3 linked regions of the Limibacter armeniacum genome follow. The protein of the gene in region 3 interacts with the protein of the main gene of each other region in a pairwise test. Links are inferred from orthologs where the notes say so. Each region holds a gene or a part of one and is shown on either strand. Other genes may lie near its edges.

What was found. Proteins that work in one complex are often made in the same cells at the same time.
Region 1: the proteins of rplL (region 3) and obgE interact in binary tests that used the Escherichia coli proteins (3 or more experiments, as listed by UniProt). The link is inferred for Limibacter armeniacum from one-to-one orthologs.
Region 2: the proteins of rplL (region 3) and dnaE interact in binary tests that used the Escherichia coli proteins (3 or more experiments, as listed by UniProt). The link is inferred for Limibacter armeniacum from one-to-one orthologs.

Annotation. Positions count from the first base shown.
Region 1 is NZ_JBAJNO010000009.1:2,554,189-2,561,818, reverse strand. What follows is about bases 1,715-4,668. They hold obgE (GTPase ObgE), read right to left. Parts: upstream 3,717-4,668; coding sequence 2,712-3,716; downstream 1,715-2,711. Other genes in these bases: V6R21_RS28445 (adenylate kinase), read right to left, coding at 3,978-4,550; V6R21_RS28455 (glycosyltransferase family 9 protein), read left to right, coding at 1,715-2,683. Also shown: nadD (nicotinate (nicotinamide) nucleotide adenylyltransferase), read right to left, coding at 1-130; gmk (guanylate kinase), read right to left, coding at 284-853; V6R21_RS28460 (sigma-70 family RNA polymerase sigma factor), read right to left, coding at 1,001-1,597; more of V6R21_RS28455, read left to right, coding at 1,694-1,714; V6R21_RS28440 (hypothetical protein), read right to left, coding at 4,809-5,171; V6R21_RS28435 (RNA polymerase sigma factor), read left to right, coding at 5,740-6,270; V6R21_RS28430 (FecR family protein), read left to right, coding at 6,302-7,330; V6R21_RS28425 (TonB-dependent receptor), read left to right, coding at 7,475-7,630. UniProt on the Escherichia coli protein: An essential GTPase which binds GTP, GDP and possibly (p)ppGpp with moderate affinity, with high nucleotide exchange rates and a fairly low GTP hydrolysis rate.
Region 2 is NZ_JBAJNO010000008.1:2,242,310-2,251,824, reverse strand. The notes cover bases 1,715-6,553. They hold dnaE (DNA polymerase III subunit alpha), read right to left. Parts: upstream 6,184-6,553; coding sequence 1,915-6,183; downstream 1,715-1,914. Other genes in these bases: V6R21_RS15180 (BamA/TamA family outer membrane protein), read left to right, coding at 6,423-6,553; V6R21_RS15190 (YgiQ family radical SAM protein), read left to right, coding at 1,715-1,837. Also shown: more of V6R21_RS15190, read left to right, coding at 1-1,714; more of V6R21_RS15180, read left to right, coding at 6,554-7,493; V6R21_RS15175 (superoxide dismutase family protein), read left to right, coding at 7,658-8,272; V6R21_RS15170 (hypothetical protein), read right to left, coding at 8,311-8,589; V6R21_RS15165 (hypothetical protein), read right to left, coding at 8,816-9,037. UniProt on the Escherichia coli protein: DNA polymerase III is a complex, multichain enzyme responsible for most of the replicative synthesis in bacteria. This DNA polymerase also exhibits 3' to 5' exonuclease activity. The alpha chain is the DNA polymerase catalytic subunit.
Region 3 is NZ_JBAJNO010000009.1:1,895,987-1,903,432, forward strand. What follows is about bases 1,670-4,439. They hold rplL (50S ribosomal protein L7/L12), read right to left. Parts: upstream 3,359-4,439; coding sequence 2,981-3,358; downstream 1,670-2,980. Other genes in these bases: ahcY (adenosylhomocysteinase), read left to right, coding at 1,670-2,446; V6R21_RS25755 (hypothetical protein), read right to left, coding at 2,601-2,831; rplJ (50S ribosomal protein L10), read right to left, coding at 3,533-4,075; rplA (50S ribosomal protein L1), read right to left, coding at 4,078-4,439. Outside these bases: V6R21_RS25745 (hypothetical protein), read left to right, coding at 462-1,001; more of ahcY, read left to right, coding at 1,139-1,669; more of rplA, read right to left, coding at 4,440-4,773; rplK (50S ribosomal protein L11), read right to left, coding at 4,800-5,243; transcription termination/antitermination protein NusG, read right to left, coding at 5,248-5,817; preprotein translocase subunit SecE, read right to left, coding at 5,850-6,047; DNA repair protein RecO, read left to right, coding at 7,024-7,446. UniProt on the Escherichia coli protein: The binding site for several of the GTPase factors involved in protein synthesis (IF-2, EF-Tu, EF-G and RF3). Is thus essential for accurate translation.

The DNA.
Region 1 (7,630 bases), 660 kb from region 3 along the record:
TGAAAGGGTTTTGTGGTGATACCACAAACCACACTTCGTCAACTTCTCCACTTTCTGCAATGGTATTGGCAATAATGAGATGCCCTACATGGATGGGATTGAATGAGCCGAAAAATAAACCAATTCTCATGAATGTAATTTCTTAGATAAAAGCATTCTGTTCATTACAAAGTTATACGAAGATCAATAGGATTAGAAAGGAAATAGTATTTTTCACTGAAAACAACAATCCCCATCACAGTCTTGCTGTAATGGGGATATAAGCTGTTGCAATATTTTTGGTCTAGTTGTCTATTTTTTCCTGAACCAATCTTTCTGCTTCTTCAAAAGCATGCTCCAGTGTATCATTGATCAAGATTGTATCAAACTGACATGAGTATTCCATCTCAGAGGCAGCTTTGCTGACCCTTTCCTGAATACTTTCTTCTGTGTCTGTCTGACGGCAACGTAGCCTGTTTTCAAGTTCTTCAATACTTGGAGGCTGGATGAATACAGCAAGCGCCTTGTCACCAAAATATTTTTTCAGGTTGACTCCCCCTTGAACGTCTACATCCAGTACTACGTGTTTGCCTTCAGCCCAAATTCTTTCAATCTCAGACTTGAGTGTACCGTAGTAAAGACCTTCATACACCTGTTCGAATTCAACAAATGCATCAGCATCAATTTTAGCCTTGAACTCTTCAGGCTTCAGGAAGTAATAGTCTTTGCCATGAACTTCTTTCCCGCGAGGTTGGCGTGTGGTAGCGGAAATCGAAAAAGTGAGGTGCGGATTTTTCTTGAGTAAATGATGTACAATCGTAGTTTTGCCCGAACCTGATGGTGCCGAAAAGATAAATACCTTGCCAGATGCCATGTTTTGTATGATGCCTTTTTTTGAAAATGGAATATGATTTTAAAGAAGAGAAGCCATACATACACCTGACGTGCAGTTGCTCTCTTTTGAGGTTCTGAATATTCAGCCTCCGTTAAGAGCACGCAAACTTACAACAAATTTGGAGTTTTACATATCTTCTTCAGCGTTGTAGCCCATTTTCTTGGCATATTTGGCGAGTTTCTCTTTCAGCAAGTTACGGGCGCGGTGAAGTCGGCTTCTAACTGTACCAATCGGAATATCCAATATTTTGGACATTTCCTCATAGGTGAAGCCTTCAAGGTCACAAAGTATAATGACAATACGGAAATCGACAGCGAGAGAATTAAGGGCGTTGGTTACCTCGTCCCCTATCCTGTTCTGCATGGTTTCCACACGAAGGTCTGTGGTGATATCCATATCGACATCGTCAGAGTTGTAGATACTTTCTACTTCCTGATAGTCGATTTTGGAAGGTTGCTTACTCTTTTTGCGGTAGTCGTTGATGAAGCTATTTTTAAGAATTCGGAACAGCCATGCCTTGGCATTGGTTCCTTGTTCGAAAGAGGCAATAAATCGGAAGGCCTTCATGTAGGTGTCCTGCACGAGGTCTTTAGCGTCTTCTTCGTCGAGCGTGAGCTTGTAAGCAAAATTGTACATCGAATCTAGATGAGGAACGAATTCTGATTCAAAGATCCTCATCTTTTCATTCTCCGTATAAGCTGGCTTTATAGGATCTTTCTCCATAAGGTGGAACCTTTAGTAAGTTGAATAATATACAAAACACCTTAAAATAATTAAAAGTAATTTTGCACTCTCCGAAGCATCATTACAGTGAAATACATGAAAAAGATAGTAATCAATAGTACTGGAACGGAAAGAGATACTTTTTTGAACCTACCGGTGGCGGGTTTTCTTAAGGAAAAGGTTCCGGGTTGTGAAATATATTTTATAGCACATGAGCATAGCCGGTTTTTGGTTGCGTCTTCAAAGCTGGTGGACGGGTTTGTTTCCGTGCGTAATGTGTTAGCGGAACTGAAAGATATTGTTCCCGATGTAATAATTTTTCTCAATAAAGATAAGCAAATCGCAAAAGCTGCCAAAAACGCAGCCGTTCCATTAAGAATTTGTGAGAAATCTTCTGTCACTGACAGGCTTTATTACAATAAAAGATTGGTTTTAGACAAAACAGAGACAACCTCTTTGCGTAGTCTTGCTTTTGTTGCCAAAGCACTTGAGTTGGATTTTGAATGTAAGGTTCAGCTTGAATGGTTAGGTATGGAAGAACCGGTTTCATCACGAATGAAATATCGGGGTATTATTAAGAAGACACTTTACAATGTTGTACTCTACCCTTTTGCAAAAGGAGAAGATAAAATATGGCCTTTGGTAAAGTACCTTGAGTTGGTGGAGAGCTTACCAAAACATCAATTCAATTTTATAGTGGTTGGTTCGGAATGGGAAGGAAATCTACTGAAACAATACCTTCCAGAATTGTTCAGGCAGCCGAATGTCAAAGACATGACAGGAATGGAAAGCCTTCAGGAAGCTATGGATCTAATTGTTCATGCAGATACCCTGATTTCATTCAATAGCTTACTTGCCCATTGGACGTCGACGCTTGGAAAGTCAACGCTGATGGTTACGGCTCCTGCTGAGTTGCCATATTATCAGCCATTGAATCCGGATATAAAACTTTTGGTGATAGATAATATAGGTTGCAATACCTGTACACAGAAAAAGGCTTGTGCTTGTATCAAACAGGTTGAGGTTGATATTGTGAAGCAGGCTTTACTGGAAGAAATGGAGAAAGTAAAAGGCGCAGAAGAATAATATTCTTTGCGCCTTTTAATTATTTGATTTAGATATCTGTTCTATCATGGATTGCTTTCCATAAAAGGTCTTTCAGTTCTGTTAGACCTTTTTGAACAACCGATGAAATAAAGACATACGGAACATTTTTTGGAATAGTTTCCAATAATAGTTGTTCTAGTTCATCATCAATCATATCAGACTTGGTGATAGCTAGAACTCTATTTTTGTCGAGCAGTTCCGGATTGTATTTCTTGATTTCGTTTACCAAAATCTGGTATTCTTTAGAAATATCATCGGCATCTGCTGGCACCATAAATAGGAGTACAGAGTTACGCTCAATGTGGCGCAGGAAACGAGTCCCTAATCCTTTACCTTCCGCAGCACCTTCAATGATACCAGGGATATCTGCAACAACAAATGACTTAGAGTCACGATAAGCAACAACACCAAGGTTTGGCGTCATGGTAGTAAAAGGATAATCTCCGATTTCTGGTTTAGCTGCAGAAATAACAGAAAGCAGTGTGGATTTACCTGCGTTAGGGAAACCTACCAAGCCTACATCAGCCAATACTTTCAATTCCAAGATAATCCAAGCTTCTTCACTTGGCTCACCTGGTTGTGCATAGTGTGGAGCCTGATTGGTAGCAGTCTTGAAGTTGGTATTACCCAAACCACCTCTACCTCCTTTCATCAGGGGCTTCTCTTCACCATGCTCAGTGATTTCAAACAATACCTTACCTGTTTCAGCATCCTTGGCAACAGTTCCCAAAGGTACAGGCATAATTATATCCTCACCTTCAGCACCTGTACTTCCATGACCACCTCCGGGTTTACCATTAGGAGCATGAATGTGTTTGGTATACTTGAGGTGAAGCAATGTCCAGTAGTTGCTGTCACCTCTCAAAATAATGTGACCACCTCTACCACCGTCACCACCATCAGGGCCGCCTTTGGGTACAAATTTCTCTCGACGGAAGTGTACAGAACCTGCACCACCTTTACCGGAGCGGCAAAATATTTTTACGTAATCTATAAAGTTGGATGAAGCCATTGTCAAGTGACCAGTTATCAGCGGCCAACCTATTCAAAGGCATCAATGCCTTTATATATTAAGCTTAGGAGAATTCAGCCTGCTGAAGTTGTAAATTATTTTCAGAAAAAAAGAGGTATTGATTGAGTCAATACCTCTTTTAGTTTGCAAAGATATGAAAAATTCATTCGAAGAAATGAATCTTTTTCGTTAATGCTTATTGATCTGCAAGTTGTCTTCTAACCAATTCAAAATGTTGATTATCAGTTAACCCATGATGACTTATAATGAGTCAATTGCAGAACACAGTTTGTCGAAGATTTCTTCAATGCTGCCAACTCCATATACAGACTTGAATTTGTCTTGCGCTTTGTAGTAATCAGCAACTGGCGCTGTCTTGTTCTCATACTCTTGAACTCTGTTTCTGATCAGCTCTTCGTTCTGATCATCAGCACGGTTAGAAGTCTTACCTCTTTCAAGAATTCGAGTAGTCAGCTCTTCTTCATCTACCTCAAGAGCCACCATGCCAGAGATAGAAGTATTGTTTTGCTCCGTCAGCGTATCCAACGCTTTAGCCTGCTCCACTGTTCTAGGGAAACCATCAAAGATAAAACCGTTAGCAGCTTTATTTTCTTTTAGTTTGGAGTCGATCATCCCAATTACAACTTCGTCTGGAACAAGTTGACCTTGATCCATCAGGGACTTAGCCTTTAAGCCCAGCTCCGTACCTGCCTTAATTTCAGACCTAAGCAAGTCACCAGTTGAAAGGTGTACGAGGTTGTATTTTTCCTTGATTTTAGCACTTTGCGTGCCTTTTCCTGCACCCGGAGGGCCAAACAATACAAGATTAAGCATCTTTTATGTAAAATGTTTATTTAAAGTAACTGATTATCAGTCAGGTAGTGTAAAAAAGGCAATAATTGTCACCGTGCATGTTTTGCCTATCTCCCAACGAAAAAATAAATAAAACACATTTATTTAAAATTCGGAAGAAGTAATGGTAATATAGCCGTAAAATATAGGAAAAGAGGAGTTTGCCATAACGAAGACTAGTATAGTACTATAAGTAGATACAGGACTATATAAAGAAACTGACTAAAGTGGAGAGAAAAGCTATGAGACTGATACCTTATCAGAAACAGTCTCAATCACATTGTTGAGAACAGGCATTAGATTATTGAATGCCGTCAACCCATCACCTGATTTAGAAGTCATATACATGTAAAGGCAAAAAATAAGTGCAGTGGCCAATAAAATGACAGCACCTGCTGCTAAAAAAATATAACGGCGACCGAAGCTACTTTTCTTCGCTGAGGAGGAAGATATTTGCTGAGACAGTTTATTCCATGCTTCACCTTGATCTTTACCTACAGGAACTTTCCATTGACCCGCCGCTTGTGAAATGTCTACGAGTTGCTGACCTTCCTCAGACTTGCTTAGTTGGTCCATCTCCTCGTTAGATAATTGGTCTTCCATCAGCCTTTGTATTGTTTTGTCGCTAATGTGGTTATTCTCCATGCTTAACTATTCTTTTTATTTAGGTAAACACAACCAACTCAAAGAATTGGTATGTTAAAATTTAACACTGAACTAAAAGTGAATGATGGTGCTTATTTAGCATTAATACAGTTCAGACTTGCCTTTACCCTACCACGATGCTGCATTAACTATGAAATAACGAGTAAATGTAACTTTTCTTATATTTTATTAATTTCCACATTTCTATTAAGAATCTGTTAAAAAGTAGTACCACTAGAATTATTGCCATTAAGTTGTGAATCTTTCTAAACGAAAGTGGAAGTGTACGAATTATATATAATATTTGAAGGAATTAATATTAACAGAAGTTCTTTGTACTTAGTGGTTTGGCAGCATATAATCGAATGAAATTATCCGAAACTGCCAAATTCTGATCTGTAATAGAAGAAGGGATACATGTAGGGCTGGTGAACTGATCAAGTCAAAATAGGGTTTGGTTTTTTAGTGATGAGTGGCCGGAACGTAATTTGTATCCGGAGTTATTTACCTAAAATACTGAACTACATTGGCTGATATTGAAATGACAAAAGAGCGTACTACTGGACTGGAGCTGGATAACTTCAAGCAGCTTTTTGACCAGTATTATGAAAGCATTCGTAACTTCGCCTATTATAAGGTGGGAGATATAGATGTAGCGGAGGATCTGACACAGGAAGCTTTCATAAAAGTTTGGGAGAAACGTGAAGACATCAAGCAGGAGACTGTAAAGACACTCCTGTATACCATCACAGGAAACTTGGCAATTAATCATTTGAAGCATGGCTCTGTCGTGTTTAACTTTGTGTCAAACTACCAAGGAAATGATTCGTCAAATGGTCCTGATTTTGAAATGGAGATGCAAGAGTTTGACCAACGATTGAAGAAAGCGATTGGAGATATTCCAGAGAAGAGTCGTGAAGTTTTTCTGATGAATCGTATCGAAGGCTTGACCTATAATGAAGTAGCTGAAAGGCTTGAAATTAGTGTAAAGGCAGTAGAGAAGCGAATGCGAAAGGCCTTGGAGTTACTTAGAGAAAGAATCGACTATAAGATATAATTATAACTGTACCTAATAAATCAATGTTGCGATGTCACACGACCTTGATGACTTAATACGAAGGTGGTTAGAAGGTACTATTTCCGAAAGTGAAAAGAATGAGCTCCAAGAAATCATAGAGACAGAGGGTGAGTCTTTTCACGAATTGGAGCGTTCTGTTGAGCGGATTGCTCAGTTGAATGTACCGGAAAACCAAAACAAGGATGTGGCATGGTTAAAAATTAGCGAAAAATTGGACCTATCTGATTATAACCAAACAGTCAAAGGCAATAATTTAACTGTTCAGAAGCCAAACGAAGAGCTTTTTGAAAATGGTAAGAAATCACGACCTCGTGTCGTAGTGTGGACGCAGCGTGCGTACTTTTCATCTGTAGCAGCAGCAGTTGTCTTACTTGCCGCAGCTTTTTGGACCGTTTTAGCAAATCAGGGGACAAAAGTTGAGTCAGGTAATGGAGAACAGCTCTCTGTTGTATTGCCTGATGGCTCGGAAGTTCAGCTTAATGCAGGAACAACGCTCTCCTATGATGAAAGCAGTTGGGATGATAGCCGTATTGTCACCTTAGACGGACAAGCCTATTTTGATGTGGAAAAAGGAAGTCGATTTGATGTAGAAACGGAGAATGGTACAACAACAGTATTGGGTACGCAATTTTCCGTTTTGTCAAGAATTGGTCAATTCAAAGTAGATTGTATTGAAGGGAAAGTAGCCGTAAAAGTAGGGGATGGTGTTGGAGAGCAGCAGGTACTTAGTAAAGGTAAGTCTACTAAGCTGCTAGAAAATGGCTTGCTTTGTGAACCTTATGACAATGATGCTGAAAAAGTGTTGGGTTGGCAAACAGGTACGTTTTATTTTGACCAAGAACATTTACAGAATGTGTTTGGTACACTTGAGAGACAGTATGACGTTAAAGTTGATTGTCCGCAAGAAGAAGGAAAAAGAAAGTACACAGGCTTCTTTGCCAATGATAATCTAGAAAAATCATTGAAGTTGGTATGTGTGCCAATGGGACTCAAATATAAAGTCGACAGAAATAAAAGAGTAGTCAGTATTACTCATTAGCATATTCACTTTCATATCAGCTTGCAGAAGAATGAAAAACCTTTGGAGTAAATCCAAAGGTTTTTCTCGTTTCTATGAATTGATTTATTGAAAGATGTAACTTGCTGTTTGGATTGATAATAGGGTGATCCACAATAAGGGAATATGATGATTCGTGACTTAAAGCTAAAACTGATCTTTTTATTGATGCTCGGGTTGTTCTGCTCATATGCTGGTAATGTTGAAGCACAGGTGCAGGATACCTTAAAGATTTCAGAGAGCTATCAGGATGTATTATTAATGGACATCTTGGAGGACTTT
Region 2 (9,515 bases), on a different replicon or contig from region 3:
TGTAATCGGTAGAATCATTGAATCGGAAGGTCTAAGAGTTGGTATTATCCCTCAGCCGAACTGGAGGGACGACTTACGTGATTTTAAGAAGTTTGGTAAACCCAAACTGTTTTTTGGAGTAACAGGTGGTTGTATGGACCCTATGGTTAACCATTATACAGCCAATAAAAGAAAGCGTTCCAATGATGCTTATACACCCAATGGTGAAGCTGGCTTCCGTCCTGACTATGCCACAACCGTTTACACAAAGATCCTGAAGGAGTTATATCCTGATGTCCCAGTTGTTATTGGTGGTATTGAAGCTTCCCTCAGAAGGGTAACACATTATGATTACTGGCAAGACCAGTTGCTACCATCTGTATTATTCAGCAGTGGAGCAGACCTTTTGGTTTACGGAATGGGTGAGCAGCCTTTACGTCAGATTATTGACCTGATGAAAAAAGGGGCTCCAGTATCTTCAATGGATACCATTCCTCAGACATCCATTATGCGTCCTCGTTCAGAGGAACTTCCTAAGCACAAGGCATGGGAAACCCTGACACTTAATTCACATGAAAAGTGTCTAAGAGATAAACTTGCTTATGCTGCTAACTTTAAGCACGTAGAGCAGGAATCGAATAAACTGCAAGCACGTCGACTTGTACAACCTATTCGAGATCAGCACCTGATCATCAACCCTCCTTACCAAACCATGACGGAGGAAGAAATGGACCAGTCGTTTGATTTGGCATATACAAGACTCCCTCACCCTAAATACAATAAGCGAGGTGTCATACCTGCATGGGAAATGATTAAGTTCTCTGTCAATATGCACCGTGGGTGTTTTGGAGGTTGCTCTTTCTGTACAATTTCGGCTCACCAAGGTAAGTTTATTGCCAGCCGTACGGAAGAGTCCATTATGAAGGAAGTTGAGCAGGTAGTAGATATGCCTGACTTCAAAGGGTATATCAGTGACCTTGGTGGTCCGTCTGCCAATATGTACAAGATGAAAGGAAAAGTACAGGAAATCTGTGACCGTTGTGTCAGTCCTTCTTGTATTCACCCAGTAATCTGCCATAACCTTGACACAAGCCACAAACCAATGATTGATCTGCTTCGTAAAGTGGACGAACACCCTAAGATCAAGAAGGCGTTTGTTGGTAGTGGTATCCGATATGACATGCTGGTGAAGGAATATAACAAGCTGGCTGATGAAAGCATTGACGAGTACATGGAACAGATTATCACTCGCCACGTTTCAGGTAGATTGAAAGTTGCTCCAGAACATACTTCTGATGCGACCTTACGTATTATGCGTAAGCCATCTTTCAAACACTTCCACTCATTCAAGAAGAAGTTTGACAAGATCAATCAGAAAAATGGAATGAATCAGCAGCTGATTCCATACTTTATTTCCAGTCACCCTGGTTGTGAAGAAGTGGATATGGCTAACCTAGCTGCAGAGACCAAGGACATGGGCTTTAAGCTTGAGCAGGTGCAGGACTTTACTCCTACTCCTATGACAGTAGCTACGGTTATCTATTATGCTGGAGTCCACCCATATACACTAAAACCTGTCTTTACAGCCAAGTCTGCTAATGAGAAGCAAGCTCAACATCAGTTCTTCTTCTGGTACAAGCCAGAAAGACAGAAAGAGATCAGGTCTACATTGCGCCACTTGAAGAGAAAAGACTTGGAAGAAAAACTGGTTGGCGGAACGACAATCAGCAACCCAACCAATTCCAAGAAAAAAACGCATGGTAAACGAAAGCCGATAGACAGAACCTCCAGACAACCTGAAGGGACTAGACCTCCTAAGAAAAAAGGAAATTCGAAAAGGCATTCGAGAAATAAGTAATATCTTCGAATAAAAATAAAGCCATTGAATAATTGCTATTCAATGGCTTTTTATATGTAAGAGAATCAACGCTTACACTAATAGATCCTGTACTCCAACCCTTCCATCAGCTCTAATTGTTTTACCATCTCTGAAGAAGGATCTACCTTATATTTTCTTGAAAGCAGATTGACTACAAGCTTTTCTTCCCTAGCCACTACTTCCATCTTCATTTCGCAATTTCCTTGGTTATTTTCTATAATATGAACCAATTCCATAATCATCTTGTCATTCAAGGCATTTACATCAATGGAAAGGTCTATCCCCTTACAGAATTTTTCTTTCACATCTGATAGTAACATGATTGTTGATGGAGAAAACTCCCATTGTCCCGGATTACGGTAACTCTCCCTTACTTTACCTTGAATACAAACAAAGTCACCCTCGTTCAGGAAATGACGGTGCTTGTTAAAAGCTTCGCCAAACATGGCCATCTCTTCGTTTCGGTCATAATCTTCCAATGAGAGAATGCCAAACTTGTTTCCGTTCTTACTTTCCAAGATTCGAACAGAAGAAATCATACCACCAACCTTTATTTCCTGATTTTTGTGTTGTTCGATATCCTTCAATGGAATACAGAAGTTCTCCAATTCCATACGATACATATCGAGTGGGTGACCGGAAATAAAGAAACCAACCACGTCTTTCTCATGGCGAAGTTCGACCAGTTTACTCCACTTCTCACAGTCAGGAATCCTAGGTTTTGGCATTTCCATACCACTTCCTGCTCCAAACAGACTGGTTTGTGCTGAAAGCTTCTCTGCCTGATGGGCGTTACCATATCGAAGTAACTTCTCAATACCGTTAGTGGCTTCTCCATCTGGCTTAAAGAAAAACTGTGCACGGTGTATTTCATTAAAGCAGTCAAATCCTCCACCATAAGCCAATCCTTCCATCGCCTTCTTGTTAACCGATTTCAGGTTGACACGCTCTACAAAGTCATAGATATCTTTATATAAACCGTTTTCTTCTCGCTCTTTTATAATGGCATTGATGGGCCCTTCCCCTACACCCTTGATGGCACCCATACCAAAACGAATCGCACCTTCTTCATTTACAGTAAACTTATACTCTGATTCGTTGACATCAGGTCCCAATACAGGCACACCAAGACGAGAACACTCTTCCATAAAGAATGTCACCTTCTTGATGTCATTCATGTTGTTGGTCAACACGGATGCCATATATTCAGCCGGATAGTTGGCTTTTAAGTAACCAGTATGGAAGGCTACTACTGAATAACACGTTGAGTGGGACTTGTTAAAGGCATAGGCTGCAAATGCTTCCCAGTCTTTCCAAATTTTCTCCAGCTTGTCCTTTGGAAAACCATTGCGCTCGTGAGCCTGATCAATAAATTTCGGCTTCAATTGCTCCAGCAAGGCGAAGATCTTCTTACCCATTGCCTTACGCAGCATATCGGCTTCACCCTTGGTAAAACCAGCCAAGCTTTGGGACAGGAGCATTACCTGCTCTTGGTAGACTGTAATACCGTAGGTTTCCGCTAGGTACTCTTCCATTTCCGGAAGGTCATACTGGATTTCCTCATCTCCGTGCTTACGGGCAATAAAGTTTGGAATATATTCCAATGGACCCGGACGGTACAAGGCGTTCATCGCAATAAGGTCACCAAACTTATCGGGCTTCAGTGCACGAAGGTGCTTCTGCATACCAGGAGACTCAAACTGGAACGTACCGTTTGTTTCACCTCGCTGATAAAGCTCATAAGTCTTGCGGTCATCCAATGGAATATCATCAGGGTCTATCTCAATACCATGCAGCTTCTTGATCAGTCTTACTGCATCCTTAATGACGGTAAGGGTTTTCAATCCCAAGAAGTCCATCTTCAGCATACCCGCACTTTCTACCACAGAGTTGTCAAACTGCGTTACAAGCAGGTCTGCATCCCTCGCTGTAGAAACCGGAATAAACTTGGTAATATCATCTGGTGTAATGATAATACCACAGGCATGGATACCCGTATTCCTAACCGAACCTTCCAATACACGGGCAGTGTTCAGCACATTGCCTTCCAAGTCATCCTGACGGGATATTGCCTTTAAGGCATTGGCCATCTCGATCTGTTCTGAATTCAGCTTTTGTTTCATGGTATCTTCATCCATTTTGAAAAGCTTACCCAGCTTGATATCGGGAACCAACTTGGCAATACGGTCCGCATCCATTAGAGGCAGGTCCATTACCCTTGCCGTATCTCGAATAGAAGACTTGGCTGCCATCGTACCATAAGTAATGATATGAGACACTTGCTTATATCCATATTTATCAACTACCCAGTTGATAATCTTCTGACGACCTTCATCGTCAAAGTCAATATCAATATCGGGCAGGGATACACGGTCAGGGTTTAGGAATCTCTCAAACAGGAGGTCATATTTGATCGGGTCAACATTGGTAATTCCAATACAGTAAGTTACTGCAGCTCCTGCTGCCGAACCACGACCCGGCCCTACCGAAACACCCATTTCTCTCGCCTGTGAGGTAAAGTCTTGTACAATCAAGAAGTAACCAGGGTACCCCGTCTTCTCAATAATCATCAACTCAAAGTCCAGACGTTCCCGAATATCCGGTGTAATCGTTCCATACCTCTTTTTCGCACCGATATAGGTCAAATGTCTGAGGTAAAGGTTCTCACCTCTTTTCCCGCCATCTTCAGCGTCACGAGGATCAACAAATTCTTCTGGTATCTTAAAGGCAGGCAAGAGTACATCCCTTGCCAACTTATATTCCTCAATCTTATCAATTATCTCATTGGTAGTCTCAATCGCTTCAGGCAAATCGAAGAAAAGCTCCTTCATTTCATCAGGAGACTTGAAGTAAAACTCATCATTTGGGAAACCAAAACGATAGCCACGCCCTCTACCAATTGGCGTTGACTTCTTTTCTCCATCTTTTACACAAAGCAGAATGTCATGGGCATCAGCTCCATCCTTGTCCATGTAAAAGGCATTGTTGGCTGCAAAATATTTCACATCATATTTTTCAGCAAAACCTAGCAACACCTCGTTTACGTGGTCTTCTTCTTCTAAACCATGACGCATCAACTGAATGTAGAAATCATCCTGAAACTGCTCCAGCCACCAAACAAATTCCTGTTCGGCTTGCTCCTCACCTACATTCAGAATCAGGTTATTGACAGGAGAACCCAAACCTCCGGTCGTAGCAATCAAACCATCTTTATGGGCCACTACTACTTCCTTATCAATTCGGGGATAACCTGCATACATCCCTGATATAAAAGCTTCGGAAGCCATCTTAGCCAGGTTGTGATAACCTTCCTTATGTTTAGCCAAAAAGACAGGCTGTGACCTTCTATCAGGATTATCTTTCGTAAATTTCTGCTTGGTTCTATCCTCAGTCAGGAAAAACTCACACCCTACAATCGGTTTGATACCTTCTTTCAGTGCATCCCTCACAAAATGAAAAGCGGCATACATGTTACCCATATCTGTCAGAGCAACAGCAGGCATTCCCATTTCTTTAGCCCTATTTACCATTGTGCCAATCTCACAAGTAGCTTGAAGAATGGAAAACTGAGAATGAACATGCAAATGGGTAAAAGGAGTGTCTTTCAGTCTGGCTAAACCTTCCTCCTTACTGATGTTACCACGACCCTTTGTAGACTTCTTCTCTTTTCTTTGAACAAAGTTAGAGTCATCCAACACTGGCGGTTCATACACCACCTCTGCTGTAGGGACTTCATTAATTGGGGTAACAACACCTTTAGCTATCAGACCGAAGAAACAGCGAGCGGTTGCTTCAACGTCAAATGCTGCATCATGAGCAGCATCAAACGGCTTACCAAAGAGCTTGGTATGCAGTTCCGTCAAGGTCGGAGGCTTAAAGCGTCCGCCTCGACCTCCTTGCAATGCACAGAAATCTGTAGAGGACTTCATTGTATCAATGATGTCCACTTCCATAACAGGAGGCTCTTCAATACCAACTCTGATATATTCAGCCCCCATCACATTCACGTCAAAGTTAAGGTTGTGACCAATTTGACGGTCAGTGAATGCCAAGTCCTTGGCAAACTCTTCCAAGACAAATTTCAGGTCATGCCCCTCTTCAGCCGCACGTTGGGTTGTAATCCCGTGAACTTTGGTTGCATTAAATGGAATGGTAAAACCATCCGGCTTGATCAGATAGTTCTGAGCATTCAACAGCTTACCGTGGTCATCATGCAGCTGCCATGCTAGCTGGACAACTCGTGGCCAGTTCTCAAGGTCTGTGATTGGTGCATTGAAGTCCTTCGGTAAACCGGTGGTCTCGGTATCGTATATCAGGTATGCCATCTAGTGTTACAGATTTCTGTGACAATCTGAATCAACCACATCGCTGATTCAGCTTAAAAATATCCTATTTGTAAAAGCACAAAAATAAGAAATTGTTAGGTAGGATTTCATAAATATAGAAAGGGATTCAAGCAGCAAACGACAGATAGTGTTTAAACACCTGAACGAAAATAGTTTAGAATTGATTTAAGAATTATCACCTATACCACTCCATTCCTTTCAAACCGCATTTCCTAATTATGAAAAAACAACTCTTTACCCTGTTTTTAATCTTACTTTTTGGATTCCCAGCAATAGCACAAACCGATTCAACTTCTCAAAAGAATATCAGTATAGCAGGTATCCCGCTAGTAGGCTACAACACACAAATGGGGGTCAAGCTGGGTGTAAACCTGATGGCTTTCTTCAAAATCAATCCTGAAAAAAACCTAAAGTCTCCTCCTTCAACAATGGGATTAGTTGGTTTCTATACAACTAATGACTCTTGGATCACACTACTATTCCAAAGACTTTACCTCAATAATGATAATTGGAGGGTCATTTGGGCAGTTGGAACTGGTAATATCAACTTCCAGTATTATGAAGATGAGTTTCTCCCTACCCCCGATTATGTAGATTATACCACTACTTCCAGATTTATGTTTGCTTCAATACAAAAAAGAGTACTCGGAAAGTTTTATAGTGGGCTGTTATTTCAATCTCAAAAACTCAATACAGAGTTCGACTATCAAGGAGAAGGAATGAGCTCAACAGATAGTGCAAAGAACATTGTGGCTTGGGGCATTCCACTTTCCTATGACACCAGAAACAGTCAATACAATGCTTCAAAAGGATTTTTCATTAACTCCAGATTCAGCTTTTACCAAAAGTGGATCGGGAGCGACCTCGAATATAATACCCTGTACATCGAAGCCAACAGTTACCAACCATTAAATGACATGACTACCTTGGCGTGGAGAGTAACTGCTTATACCGGCTTGGGCGATGTTCCATTTGAAGGTCAGAAAGTAGTTGGAAGAAATGATATCAGAGGTTACAGTGAAGGTCGGTACAGAGGTAATCAGGTTTATACGACACAAGCAGAATACCGCCAAAAAATCAAGGGTAAATGGGGAGGAGTAGCTTTTTTCGGTCTGGCAATGGCTTATGACAAAGAAAGTGAAGATGACAATTGGAGTCCTCTGCTCCCTGGTGGCGGTGTTGGAATCAGGTACCTAATGATTCCTGACAGAAATATCAATGCAGGATTAGACGTAGGAGTTGGAAGAAAAGATTATGGTATTTATTTTAGGTTAACAGAGGCTTTTTAGAAGCCATTAACGAACCTTATTCAAACCTTTATTAATGCCCTACTCTCTCCCAATTATTCACTTTAATATACCGCTCCAACCAGTGAACTACCGACAGTTCTCCAAATACCTTCCTTCAATAATCATTTACAATTCTAATTTCTGTAACTCAAAATAATTTAATGATGAAAAATATCTCAATAGCGATTGTTACTGCACTCCTATTTGTAGGTTGTAATAAACCCGCTCAAGAGCAAGATAACTCTCATGCCCATGGAGATCATGATGGCGACGACATGAAAGACGCTAAAGAAGTGATGGATGAGGGAGCTACAACTACTATCTCAAAAAAGGCGATGGCACAACTTGATGCCAAAAGTGGCAGTAACTTGACAGGTACGGTCACATTTACTGAAGAAGGTGGTAAAGTCAAAATGGAAGTTGAAGTCAGCAATGTCGCGCCAGGTGTACACGCCATCCACCTCCATGAAAAAGGGGATTGCAGCTCTGATGACGGAAAATCAGCAGGAGGACATTGGAATCCCACTGAAGAACCTCATGGTGAATGGGGACATGGCGAATTCCATATGGGAGATATTGGAAACCTTGAAATTAGCGAAGACGGAAAAGGTACACTTTCTTTTGAAACCGATAAATGGGCAATAGGTGGTGATGATGCCAAAAAGGATATTATCGGCAAGGCTGTAATCATCCATGCCAAGGCTGATGATATGAAGTCTCAGCCATCTGGAGCAGCAGGTGATCGCATAGGCTGTGGTGTCATTCAATTGGAAAATTAATAATAAAAAAGCCGGGAGGTCAATTCCCGGCTTTTCATTTATGCAACAAAGTCTTTTTTGATCTCTTCAACTGGGCCAAAAGTTTCAGTTCTGAAAGCTTTACCAGCTTTAAAAAGAACAACTTCTGATGGCGCTACTCTATGCTCATTGGTAGAAGTAACCACCTTTGAAAAGAAATCCTCAGCTTCCTCTTTCTCACCTTTCTCAAATGAAAAGCGTTTCTCAGTTGGCTTAACGGGCATTCCTGGAATTACGTGGTACATACGGAAAACCACTTCATAACGGCTTCCGAACAACCTTCTAAAAAATTTCTTCATGTTTGTTATTGTTAGTTTCACGAATACTTGAACCTGTAATCAAGGACAGGTATCCTATACTGAAAGCAGTTTCAATCAGCAGGTATTTGAATTACAATACTCCACTTTTTAAACTTTAAATCATTCAATTTATTGAATAAAATGAAATATTTTTTTGTCAAAAAAACCTATTCCAAATGAATCACCTCTCTTTAACAGTTGTTCAAAAAGCTTCTAAAAACCTGATCTAGTTGTTTTCCAACAGCTTGAGGTTATGAACTTTCATTGCGTTCCTTAATTCGCTTTCAAGCAATTCATGCTGGTCTTTAGGGATATTAAAATCTTCAATTACGCCTTCCATAAAAAGATCAAAGGTTACCAAGTTTCGATCGATGGCACCCAACGTCAACAGACGCTTTATCTTCTTTACTTCTTCCCCCGCAATTTTCTTGATTTTTTCTTCTTTCATTGCTATAAGATTCAATCATTTTTAGTAGTCGAACCTAGATATTAATCACAAAAAAAGCCTGACCCCAATAGGGTCAGGTTTTCTGTATTTCTAGTGTCAAATTAATTTAATCTTTATTGTTAGCCCTCTTTCGAAGGAATCAATTACTATTTAATCAATTTCAAATAACGATAATAATATTTACTCTTCCAACCTAATATTTGAATATTCTAAGAAGATGTTGCGCTGCTATATGTACCAATATGTACATTAGGGCACCTAAACATCAATAAATGACTCTCTTACTACAAAACACCAATTATAATTTAAAGTGTTCGCTTTACGTTAAAAATCCTATTTAATAAGGTCAAAAACCTTACCGTGCGCTAACATTTTACATACTTTTAGTATTTTTTTAGGATTCAATAAAAGAATACCCCCTTCTCATCAATCAAAAAAGCCACACAGTAAAACTGAGCGGCTTTCCCATTCTAGTGTC
Region 3 (7,446 bases):
AAATAATGCTTTATTGCCACAATTTACATTTCCGCTTCATAATTATATTTCTTCACAGAAAATTAAAATAACTCATAACATAGCAAAAAACACTTACATGTGACAATTAAAGCCTCTACTGCATTCTTTATCTAATATTATGTAAATATGCTTTTAAAAGTACTTCCATAACAGCCATTTACATTTGATTTATATTGTCAAATTTATTCTTTGATTAATCAAATAGAGCAAATATTCATTCGCCTCTTTAGGAATTATTAATTGATAATTAAGTGTTTACCTCTTCATTAAAATCCTTATATTGACACAATCTCTATAAAATATTACACACGTAATACTTCATTGCGTTTCAATACCATTAATTCTAGCTACTCAAATTCAAACTTCACTCTCAGCCCTTGAGAGCGCAAGACGAGCTATGCATTCTATTATTGATCCATTACCATTAAAATTATCAAGCTATGTGTACCAATACCCTTTTACCGCTAACACTACTTATCCTTGTTATGTTCTCATGTCAAAGCAGACAATATGATCAAAATACTGACACTGCCACCAACATGGTGTTTACATCGCATGGCACCCACCTTCCTTCTGCTGATATTCTGACAGACCAAGGATATATAGAAATGGATGATGCCATTCCTTTCAACATGCAATGGGAAGTAATTGCCTCCATGATTGAACTAAACAGTACTCGTACAGAGCCAGCTTTCCTTCTATATGCTGAAAAAGCCAAGAGTCACTCTGTGGATATGGCTCGGACAGCTGCCATTGAAAAATGTAAACTGGGCATGATGAAAGAAGCTATCCAGTATTTTGAGAGTACTACCCCACAAGGTGTTTCTTTTATCACCAGAGGAAGTTCGTTAGAAACCCTTGCCCTTTCAAAACCTGTTTTACTTGCACAAAAACCTATAGATGGCGGTGAAGTAGAAGTATTGGTCATCATGGGTTGTGAAATAGAAAAAGTCAAAAAGAATATTGCCTCTAGAGAATAAGACTACTTAATCAAACATTCAAAGGCTATTTCCTGTTAGATTTTGGATGTTGTCTTAACAAATATCCAACAAGACATAGTATCTTCTGATTTATCTTTAAATTTGCACTGATTTATCACACAAAAAACTGCTTTACAGTGGAAAAAACAGCATTGAAATACAAAGTAAAAGACATTTCCCTAGCTGACTGGGGACGTAAGGAAATTGAACTGGCAGAGGCAGAAATGCCAGGTCTGATGGCCATCAGAGAAGAATACAAAGCAGAACAGCCGCTAAAAGGGGCTAGAATCGCTGGCTGTCTGCACATGACAATCCAAACTGCCGTACTGATTGAAACACTTGTGGATCTGGGAGCTGAAGTTACCTGGTCTTCTTGTAATATTTTCTCAACACAGGACCATGCTGCTGCTGCTATTGCTGCTGCAAATGTTCCTGTATTTGCATGGAAAGGATTAACTGATGAGGAGTTTGACTGGTGTATCGAACAAACGCTTTTCGCTTTTGAAGGTGGCAAGCCTTTGAACATGATCCTTGATGACGGTGGTGACCTTACTAATATGGTACTTGACCGTTACCCTGAGTTGGTAAAAGACATCAAAGGTATCTCTGAAGAGACAACTACTGGTGTTCTTCGCCTGATCGAAAGAGAAAGAAAAGGAACACTTCCAATTCCTGCTATTAACATTAATGACTCGGTTACCAAATCCAAGTTTGACAACAAGTATGGTTGCCGTGAATCATTGGTAGACGGTATCCGTCGTGCTACTGATGTTATGCTTGCTGGTAAAGTGGCTGTAGTTGCTGGTTTTGGTGATGTTGGTAAAGGTTCTGCTGCTTCACTGAGAGGTGCAGGTGCTAGAGTTATCGTTACTGAAATTGACCCGATCTGTGCGCTTCAGGCTGCCATGGAAGGTTACGAAGTAAAGAAAATGGATGATGCTGTAAAAGAAGCTGATATTGTTGTAACAGCTACTGGTAACAAGGATATCATCATTGGCCGCCACTTTGAGAACATGAAAGACAAAGCGATCGTTTGTAACATCGGTCACTTTGACAATGAAATCGATATGGCTTGGCTTATCAAAAACCACGGCGACTCTAAAGTGAATATCAAGCCTCAGGTTGATAAATTCACTGTAAACGGTCACGATGTGATTATATTGGCAGAAGGTCGTCTGGTAAACCTTGGCTGTGCGACAGGACACCCTTCATTTGTGATGTCTAACTCTTTCACTAACCAAACACTTGCTCAAATCGAGCTGTGGTTGCGTAATGACCAGTACGAAAACAAGGTTTATACACTTCCTAAACACCTTGACGAAAAAGTTGCAATGCTGCACCTTGCTAAGGTTGGTGTTGACCTTGAAGTATTGACTAAAGAACAGGCTGACTATATCGGTGTACCTGTTGAAGGTCCATTCAAAAATGACGAATACAGATACTAATCATCTGTGTCCATACAAAATATATAGCCACTCTCTAGGGAGTGGCTTTTTTTCTACTAAAAATTCAGAGGTAGTTATCAACACCAAATATCTCTTTTATTAGGCTTCTATCAACAAAAAAGGAAGCCATTACCTTGACTTCCTTCTTTCTCGACTAGTGCTTTAGCTTGTCTTTTAACTTATCACCAACCTTGTCAATTGACTTCTCAATCTTCATGGTTGCTTTTTCAAACTCAGTAGGGGCAAACTCTTGGAACATTAGGTATCCAACAGCCACTACCAATGCCAGCAATACCAGCTTCATGATCATTTTGGCTACTTTAACCAAAATAAATATTCCTAAAACAGCTGCTACTGCAATTACTGCTATTTGTTCAGGAGCCATAATAAAAAGTTTTTTAATTAGTAATTAGTGAATCAAGACTTGTGCAATAGACATGCCTAATGTTATGCCAATATACAACTTTGTTCGTATCAGGGCATAAAAAAAGGCAAGCCAAATGGCTTGCCTTTCTGTATATATCGAAATAGAAATTACTTCAGTTCGATAACAGCACCTTGCTCTTCCAGTGCTTTCTTCAGAGCTTCAGCTTCGTCTTTAGAAACACCTTCTTTTACTGGAGCTGGAGCAGAGTCAGCAAGTTCTTTTGCTTCTTTCAGTCCAAGACCAGCGCTTTCTTTCAGTGCTTTAACAACTTTCAGCTTTTGGTCACCTACTGATTTCAAAACTACGTCGAATTCAGTTTTCTCCTCAGCAGCAGCAGCACCGTCAGCAGCACCAGCTACCATTACTGGAGCAGCAGCAGCTGCAGGCTCGATACCATACTCTTCTTTAAGGATTTCCGCCAGTTCTTGTACTTCTTTAACTGTCAGGTTTACCAGTTGCTCTGCGAATTGTTTCAGATCTGCCATTTTTAAAAGACTTTTAAAAGTTTTTTTCCAAATAATAAGTGTAAATATATATATGGAAGCAACCTCAAGTCAGAGAGGTATCTCATTGACTCTTAGCGTAACATTCTACTTCCGGTGCTTGCAAAAAGCAAGACTTTAAGGGTTAAGCTACCAGTTGGTAACTTAAGAGCTTCCTTACTCTCCTCTTTCTTCTAGAGTTTTCAGGATGCCAGAGATAGTTTGGCCACTTGAAGACAGCGCAGAAATAACGTTCTTCGCTGGTGACTGAAGCAAACCAATAACGTCGCCGATAAGCTCCGCTTTCGATTTGATTGAAGTCAGTGCTTCAAGGGTGTTATCACCTACGTAAAGTGCTGAGTCAACTGACGCACCCTTCAATACAGGGATTTGTCTATCTTTACCCATGCCTTTTCTGAATTCCTTCAGAGCTTTAGCAGGTGCTGATCCAGACTCTGGAGAGAACATGATACCAGACATACCTTTCAGTACAGCTTTATCAGTGAACTCACTGTAGTCAGCCTCCAGTGTACCCAGGGCTTTCTCGATCAGTTTATTTTTAACTACTCTGTATTCGATACCCTTGTCGAAACAAGCCTGTCTGAACTTGTTTACTTCTTCAACGGTCATTGATGCAGCATCAACGATATAGAAGTAATCAGTTGCAGCTAACTTTTGGCTCAGTTCCTCGACAAGTTCAAACTTTTCTTGTTTAGTCATGATTAAATACCTTGGATTGAACCTTTGTCAACATTAATACCAGGGCCCATAGTTGAAGAGATCGTAATACTCTTGAAATAAGTACCCTTAGCTGCTGATGGCTTCAGTCTGTTGATTGTACCTACCAGCTCTTCAATGTTTTCTTTCAGCATGTTTGCCTCGAAAGAAACTTTACCAGTTGAAGTGTGGATGATACCAGTTTTATCAACTTTGAAGTCAATCTTACCAGCTTTTACTTCTTGTACCGCTTTGCCTACTTCAAGGGTTACAGTACCCGCCTTAGGGTTAGGCATCAGACCACGAGGACCCAATACTCTACCAAGACGACCTACTTTGGCCATTACCGTTGGCATAGTGATGATTACGTCGATGTCAGTCCATCCGCCTTCGATCTTTTTGATCATGTCGTCAAGACCTACGTAATCTGCACCTGCAGCTTTCGCTTCTTCTTCTTTATCAGGAGTAACTAGTGCTAGTACTCTTACTTCTTTACCTACACCGTGTGGCAGAGATACTACACCTCTTACCATTTGGTCAGCTTTACGTGGGTCTACACCCAGTCTTACGTCAATATCAACAGAAGCGTCGAATTTCTCGAAAGACAGCTCTTTCACAAGCGCGCAAGCCTCCTCAAGGGTATAAGCTTTGTTGCCGTCGTATTTAGACAAGGCTTCTTTATATTTCTTTGTCAGTGCCATGTTTTCTTAATACTTCTTGTGAAAAATTATGCTTCCCAAGGAGCTTGACCTGAAACAGTGATACCCATAGACCTTGCAGTACCTGCTACCATTCTCATGGCAGACTCAACAGTAAAGCAGTTTAGGTCAGGCATTTTAGTTTCGGCAATCTCTTTTACTTGATCCCAAGTAACTGATGCTACTTTGTCACGGTTTGGCGCAGAAGAACCTTTCTTTGCTTTTGCCGCTTCCATCAGCATGTTGGCTGCCGGAGGAGTTTTGATTACGAAGTCGAACGACTTGTCGGCGTAGATCGTAATCAATACTGGCAGCAGTTTGCCTGCTTTGTCCTGAGTTCTGGCATTGAACTGCTTACAGAAGTCCATAATGTTCAGACCCTTAGAACCCAGCGCAGGACCTACAGGAGGCGAAGGATTAGCTGCTCCACCTTTAATCTGTAGCTTCAGATAACCCGCTATTTGCTTAGCCATTTTCTTAATCTACTTTTTCTACTTGTTTATAATCAAGTTCCACTGGTGCGTTACGCCCGAAGATCTTCACCATGACGTTCAGTTTTTTCTTCTCGTCATGTACCTCTTCAACAGTTCCTGTGAAACCGCTGAATGGTCCGTCCATTACTTTCACCGATTCGCCAACAACGAAGGAAACATCGTGTTTCACTTCTTCCTCGTCCTGCTCATTGATATTTAATAGACGGTTGATCTCAGACTCTCGCATAGGCTTTGGAAGCACTGATGGGTCTTTTGTGTCCGCATTCAGAAAGCCTATGACACCTGAAACGTTTTTGATCATGTGCAATGCCTCACCATTAGATAAATCAGCACGAACAATTACGTAGCCTGGAAGTGAGATACGTTCTACTTCAACTTTTTTGGTTTTGCCATCGCGCTGCTTTCGTGTTTGGTAAACACGTTCAGTTGGGACAAACACATCCGTGATAAAGGCACCCATGCCTTGATTCTCTACCTCTTTTACAAGGTATTCTTTCACTTTCTTCTCTTGTCCACTTACGGCTCTGACTACATACCAATTCAGACCACTCATTCGACTATATTATTTTTGGAGGCGCAACTAAATTAAAACTTGAAAGAATTGTAAAAAGCTGACAGGCTTTCATTGAATGCTGTATCAGCAAGACCAATCACCAAAGCGAAGATCAGGGAAGATACAAGCACCAAAATTGAGCTCTGCTGCAATTCACTAAAAGATGACCACGTTACGTTCTCTGTCATCTCTGTATAAGATTCTCTCAGAAATTGAACAAATTTATTCATGTGTCGTGTAAGTTTTATGGACATAAAAAAGAAGCTTTTCGTTTCTAAAGCCTCTACTTATGCCAGGTTAAAAAACCAGATATCCTGTAAACTAATGCACGGGCGGTAAGATTCGAACTCACGACCTACGGTTTTGGAGACCGCCGCTCTACCAGCTGAGCTACGCCCGTGTACAGTATACGAAGCAAGTATAGGTATTTTTTCTTACAAAAAACACATCTACTTGAAATTCGAGATGCAAAGGTAGAAAGTTAACTATGATAATCAAATAGTTCTAGAAATTATTTTAGTTAATCTCCTTTAACCCAATCTATTAACTTCCTTTGCCATTACTTACACTAAAGTAAACCAATGTTTACTGCAAGAAAAAACCCCGTAGTTTCCTACGGGGAATTCCTTGTTGCACGGGCGGTAAGATTCGAACTCACGACCTACGGTTTTGGAGACCGCCGCTCTACCAGCTGAGCTACGCCCGTTTTTGTTTTGCTATTCTATCCCTGAAAGCGAGTGCAATATTAAGGGGTTAAATTGTAATTCCCAAACACCATTCAAACATTTTCCCTAACACTTCTCACTCAAATCTTATAAAGCACTATCCATCAACTTTTTATTTACCGAAAAAAAATCGAATAAATTTTCACTCAGACTTCTTCAAGTCACCATACTCTACAATTTTTTTCTAGGTTGAATTATATATAAGATACATTTATATAAATTTATTCATCATTTTTTGCATTTTTTAACTCATTCCCCCATATTTGAAGTGGGAAAAGAATTTTTGGACTAATGAACAAACTGATTTTTTCAGAACTACTTTTTTAACTCATCTTTTTGATCTTAAAATATTAACTCCCATAGGCCTGGTGAATATTAAATTCATCAGGCCTTTTTTGTTCACTATATTTTGAAATAGGGCCATTCACTATTCAGTTCAAAATAATTGAAGTTCTATATTGCAGACCCAAACTGTAGAACGATGCTAATAAAAACGAAAGGAATTGTGTTAGGCTCTATCAAGTACAAAGAGTCTTCTATCATTGTTAGAATATATACTGAAGCACTAGGTCTTCGCTCTTACATAATCCATGGGGTAAGAAGCAGTAAAAGTAAAAACAATAAAGCTGCTTTGTATCGACCATTAACCTTATTGGACATGGAGGTTTATGAACGAGGCAATACCGAAATCCAAAAGGTAGCTGATGCCCGAATAAGTCGCCCATTCTTCAGCTTCCAATCCAACATATACAAGTCTACCATACTCATCTTTTTAACGGAAGTCCTGTCGAAACTATTAAAAGAGGAAGAAAGCAATGATGCGCTCTTTACTTTCTTGGAGCAAAGCTTAATTGCTTTTGATCAAATTGAGGCACATTTTTCAAATTTCCATTTACAGTTCTTA